Linked DNA regions of Leucothrix mucor DSM 2157. Each later gene encodes a partner of the first gene's protein in a complex. Links are inferred from orthologs where the notes say so. Each region holds a gene or a part of one and is shown in the gene's direction. Other genes may lie near its edges.

Region 1 (2,822 bases):
TGTTTCGCGAAAATGGTCCACGGATCAAATCGGTTGCGCTGATTCCATTGCAAGGCAATCACAGTATTGGCTTACTGGCATTAGGTAGCCTGGAAGCCGAACGCTTTCACAAAGGCATGGGCACCGTATTTTTAAGTCTCCTCGGTGAGCTAATCGCAACAGCGATCGCACAACACATTGAGCACTGAGAACCCACTACAGGATTTTCTGGAGTACCTTCGCTATGAGCGTCGCTACTCCCCGCATACCTCAGAAAACTATGAGCGGGATTTGTTACAGTTTTCTGCATGGCTGGCAAAACAGGAAACACCTGTCGTATTAGATGCTGTGTTGGAATATCAGGTACGGCAATGGATTACCCAGCTACATCGCCAAGGAATCAGCTCTTCGACCATCCAACGCAAACTGTCATCGCTACGCAGTTATTACAACTACCGCATTAAGCACAAGTTGCAGAGCGTCAACCCAGCCATTGACATTCGTGCGCCCAAAGATACTAAGCACCTTCCTCAAACGCTGGATATTGAACAAGTCACCCAGTTACTGAACATTCAGGGCGATGACTTCATCAGTGTGCGCGACAAGGCCATTTTGGAGCTGTTCTATTCCTCCGGACTACGACTTGCGGAACTTGCCAGCTTGCAGATTGGCAGCGTGAATCTGGATGAAGCGAGCGTGATGGTTGTCGGTAAAGGAAACAAAGCGCGTCAGGTTCCAGTCGGCAGCCATGCCATTACCGCATTAAGGCACTGGTTAGACATGCGTGCGCAATATGCTGCCCAGCAAAGCAATGATCTATTTACCAGCAAACAAGGAAAGGGGATTGGTCACCGGAATATTCAATTGCGAATTAATCACTGGCAAAAGAAGCAAGGCATTCCGCAGAGTATTCATCCGCATAAGCTACGACATAGTTTTGCCTCTCATTTGCTGCAGTCATCCGGTGATTTAAGAGCCGTGCAGGAGTTTTTAGGGCACAGCGATATCAGCTCAACCCAGATCTATACACACCTTGATTATCAGCACTTAGCATCGGTGTATGATAAGGCGCATCCAAGAGCCCGAAAAAAGCCGGAAAAAGGCTAAAACTTCCTTATTTACCCTATATTTAGCGAAAAAAGCAGTTTGCATGAAAAGCCGCTCTCTGATAGAATTTCGCGTCTTTAGATTTATTCACCAAATTTTTGAGGATCTTCACTATGAAGGCCGGTATTCACCCAGATTACAGAGAAGTTGTGTTTCAAGACATGACTAGCGGATTCACTTTCCTGACACGTTCTACAGCTTCATCAAAAGAAACGATCACATGGGAAGACGGTAACGAGTACCCAGTTATTAAGCTGGATATCACTAGTGAATCACACCCTTTCTACACCGGTAAGCAGTCAGTAAATACTTCTGCAGGCCAGGTAGACAAGTTCAACAAGCGTTACGCACGATAATTACATCTTACGTTGCTTGTAGAAAAGGCACCTTAGGGTGCCTTTTTGTTGTCTGCGATTTGTGTTTGCCTAAGGCAAGCCTGAATTAGTTATTCAGGCTAATCGACTCTTCACGAAGCGGTGCTTCAAACTTCTTAACGAATAGAGTCATGTAATAACGATCCAGACCATTAGATGGGAAATCCAGGTTAGTCTGCTCCCCCGCTGGAGAAAGAAAGGTTTTCTCAAGAATGGTGACTTCCTGCTGATCAGTGCCCATATCTTTTCGTACAGACTCTTTGCCAATCTCTTGGTAACCAACTTTCTGTAATGCCTGATTCATCTGATCATAGCTAAACAGTATTTCACCGGTGTTTCTATTTTTTACCAGTACATCGGTAGTACAACCATCAACTTCTGGCGATACTGCGTAACTGATGCCGTCTACCTTCGTCTCGTAGACGCCAATGAAGCCTTTGGCTGGCTGGAAGCGCGAATCGCTGTCTAGCGCTGATACCAGGCTTTCACGAGAGGTAAATGTTTTCTCACAAAACTCACTGTGTAGCTTCATGAACATCGATAAGCCTTTGGCTGATCGAGGCTTCGCCTGCACTTCAACAGCAGCCGTTTTTACCGGCTCTTGGTGTTCGGCCTGACTAACTTTTGAGACATCCGCCGCCTCCTCTGAACCGCAACCGACCAGAGTAATTGAGAGTGCAGCAAACAATGCTGCTTTGGATAGAGTTGAGCCTTTCATCTGACTACCTTTATATTTGTTGTTATTGTTTTTATATTATTAATATAACGTTTGCGTGTTTCGCAAAACAAATAAACTTGGATAAAGTGGATTTTCTGCCCCTCCACGTTATCCAATGTTCTATTGTTTAGTATCCGGGTTCGTTATCCGGTTTCCACTTTATGCCACAACCTAATGAGGCTTTTTGCTCAGTTGGCGCAGGCAATTTATTCAGCAAGCTTTCAACCGCAAAGCGCATATCCGCACCACTTGCTTTAATGCCATTACCTGGGCGTGAATCATCATACTGCCCACGATAATATAAGTGATGATTAGCATCAAACAGGAAGAAGTCTGGCGTACATGCCGCTTGATAAGCTTTCGCGACCGCTTGAGTTTCATCAAACAGATAAGGATACGTGAGTCCGTACTCTTGTACTTCCTCAATCATTTTCTCCGGACTGTCATCGGGAAAACGCTCTACATCATTGGCATTAATCGCCACCACTGCCAACCCCTTCTGTTCAAAATGCTTCACAAATTCTGTGAAAGATTCCCGAAGGTTAATCACGAACGGGCAGTGATTGCAGGTAAACATGATCAATAAGGGCTTATCTGCAAAATCACTTAATGAGACGAGCTTACCGCTTAGCGGTTCGATCAGT
Region 2 (2,870 bases), 860 kb from region 1 along the record:
CAGATTCTAGGTCCTCGCGGTCTGATGCCAAACCCTAAGGTTGGAACAGTTACTCCAAACGTTGCGGAAGCGGTTAAAAATGCTAAGTCTGGTCAGGTGCGTTACCGTACAGACCGTGCTGGTATCATTCACTGCCGCATTGGTAATGTTGATTTTGATTCAGCGAAACTAGAAGAGAACTTAGTTTCTCTGCTTGTAGCACTAAATAAGGGTAAGCCTTCAAGTGCAAAGGGTGTTTACCTGAAGAAAGTTTCAGTTTCTACCACAATGGGGCCTGGTCTAGTTGTAGATCACTCTTCCGTTAAGGTTTAAAAAGAATTCCAAGAATCATCTGTTTGATATTTCAAACAGGTGATTTAGCGGATGCCCTTCGGGGTGCCAGAAATGGCAACAGATATACTTTTTAGTATGTCGTCCAAGACCGTAGGTGTCTCTGTTTTGACAGGGGCTTAAAGGTTTAGGCCATGCCTGCGCAGATGACGTAAGCCAAGTCAGTTATGGTTTGGGGCACGTCTCTACAAGACCACTTTAAGTGATTAAGGTGTTTGATTAACGGCGGAACGTTCGCCGAACAAGAGAGGTAAGTGCTGTGGCATTAACTTTGGAAGACAAAAAGAAGATTGTCTCTGAGGTCGCTGCGGTGGCTGCAGAAGCTCATTCCGCGGTTGCGGCTGAATACCGTGGTTTGACCGTTGGTCAAATGACAGAGCTACGTGTTAAAGCACGTGAATCTGGCGTTTATTTGCGAGTTGTGAAAAATAACCTGGCCCGTCTGGCTGTTGCTGATACTGATTTTGCATGTATGAGCGATACCTTTACTGGTCCATTGGTTCTGGCTTTTTCTCAGGAAGATCCAGGTTCCGCAGCTCGTGTGATCGAAGCTTTTGCAAAAAGTAATGACAAGTTGATTGTCAGGTCTTTAGCTGTTGGTGGGGAAGTTTATCCTGCCTCCGAGCTGGCACGTTTGTCTAAGTTGCCTACGCGCGATCAGGCTCTAGCTATCTTGGCTGGAACATTGAGAGCTCCGCTAGACAAGTTGGCTCGTACTATCAACGAAGTGCCTGGTAAGCTTGTGCGTACTATTGCCGCTGTTCGTGATCAGAAAGAAGAGAACGCTGCTTAATTTTGAGCATCTGTTCTTACATAACTGTTTTAACTGACTAAAAGTTTTAGGAGAAATACAATGGCTGTTTCTAAAGAAGATATCTTAGAAGGCATTGCTAATTTAAGTGTTATGGAGGTCGTTGATCTGATCTCTGCAATGGAAGAGAAGTTCGGCGTATCAGCAGCTGCTGCTGTTTCCGCTGCTCCAGCTGCTGCAGGCGCTGCAGAAGCTGTTGAAGAAAAAGACGAGTTCAACGTTGTGATGACTAGTTTCGGCGATAACAAAATCGGCGTAATCAAAATCGTACGTGGAATCACTGGTCTTGGTCTGAAAGAAGCTAAAGAAATGGTTGAAGGCGTTCCTGCTACAGTTAAGGAAGGCGTATCTAAATCTGAAGCTGAAGATACTAAAAAGCAACTGGAAGAAGCCGGCGCTGCTGTCGAGCTGAAGTAAGTTGTTACAAAGTTGAGAGTAGTTTTCTGCTTTCAAAAACGATGGGCTGGTAGCTAAAATAGCTGCCGGCCTTTTGTCGCTTTAAAGTGCTCCCGCCCGTTACCAGATGAGGAAACACGATGGCTCTGACCTTCACTGAGAAGAAACGTATCCGCAAGGATTTTGGTAAACGTCCACAGGTAATGGACATTCCGTCCCTGCTCGCAATTCAACTTGAGTCCTTCCGGCAGTTTTTACAGCCAGGAATCACTCCCGAAAAACGTAGATCAATTGGTCTGCATGGCGCGTTCAGTTCGGTTTTTCCTATTATAAGCTACTCTGGGTTCGTACACCTTGAGTATGTGGACTACCGTCTCAGCGAGCCGGTGTTTGATGTTCGTGAATGTCAGTTGCGTGGTTTGACCTACGCTGCGTCATTGCGCGTACTATTACGCCTGGTGATATATGATAAAGAAGCTCCAAAAAACACTCGTGTCGTTAAAGACATAAAAGAACAAGAAGTATATCTGGGCGAAATGCCGTTAATGACTGATAAGGGAACTTTCATCATCAACGGAACTGAGCGCGTTATCGTGTCTCAGCTACATCGCTCTCCTGGTGTATTCTTTGATCATGATAAAGGGAAGACTAATACTTCAGGTAAGTTGCTGCATAATGCACGCGTAATTCCTTACCGTGGTTCATGGTTGGACTTCGAGTTTGACCCAAAAGATTCTGTATTCGTTCGTATCGATCGTCGTCGCAAATTACCTGCGACTGTATTGCTGCGCGCGTTAGGAATGGAAACAGAGGAGATTCTAAGCTTCTTCTTTGATACCGTTTCCGTAGCACTGACAAAGTCAAAAATTCAGATTGCGTTGGATCCTCAGCGTTTACGTGGTGAGTTATCCACGTTTGATATCGTAATTGATGGTGAGACGATCGTTGAAAAAGGGCGTCGTATCACTGCTAAGCATATTCGTATGCTGGAAAAGACAGAAGTTAAAACGCTAGACGTTCCTGATGAATATATGGTGTCCAAGGTATTGGCTCATAACATCATCGATAAGTCGACTGGCGAGTTGATTGTTGCGGCTAATACTGAAATCACCGATGTGGTGCTTGAATTATTGCGCGATAACGGCATCAAGAAATTCGACATCATTTATACTAATGAGTTGGATTGTGGTGCGTTTATTTCGAACACCTTGAATGTGGATCATACGCAGTCGCAACTTGAAGCTCAGGTTGAGATTTACCGCATGATGCGCCCAGGTGAGCCGCCAACCAAAGAGTCTGCGGAAAACCTGTTCCACAACTTGTTCTTTACTGA

What was found.
Region 2: LEUMU_RS0117725 (region 1) and rplL share a complex: the UniProt entries of both Escherichia coli proteins name them as parts of the 50S ribosomal subunit. The link is inferred for Leucothrix mucor DSM 2157 from one-to-one orthologs.

Annotation. Positions count from the first base shown.
Region 1 is NZ_ATTE01000001.1:3,890,768-3,893,589, forward strand. The notes cover bases 57-2,820. They hold LEUMU_RS0117725 (type B 50S ribosomal protein L31), read left to right. Parts: upstream 57-1,199; coding sequence 1,200-1,442; downstream 1,443-2,820. Other genes in these bases: LEUMU_RS0117715 (DUF484 family protein), read left to right, coding at 57-188; xerC (tyrosine recombinase XerC), read left to right, coding at 178-1,086; LEUMU_RS0117730 (hypothetical protein), read right to left, coding at 1,528-2,178; LEUMU_RS0117735 (thioredoxin family protein), read right to left, coding at 2,306-2,820. Also shown: more of LEUMU_RS0117715, read left to right, coding at 1-56; more of LEUMU_RS0117735, read right to left, coding at 2,821-2,822.
Region 2 is NZ_ATTE01000001.1:4,749,044-4,751,913, forward strand. What follows is about bases 59-2,870. They hold rplL (50S ribosomal protein L7/L12), read left to right. Parts: upstream 59-1,183; coding sequence 1,184-1,558; downstream 1,559-2,870. Other genes in these bases: rplA (50S ribosomal protein L1), read left to right, coding at 59-312; rplJ (50S ribosomal protein L10), read left to right, coding at 590-1,123; rpoB (DNA-directed RNA polymerase subunit beta), read left to right, coding at 1,678-2,870. Outside these bases: more of rplA, read left to right, coding at 1-58. UniProt on the Escherichia coli protein: The binding site for several of the GTPase factors involved in protein synthesis (IF-2, EF-Tu, EF-G and RF3). Is thus essential for accurate translation.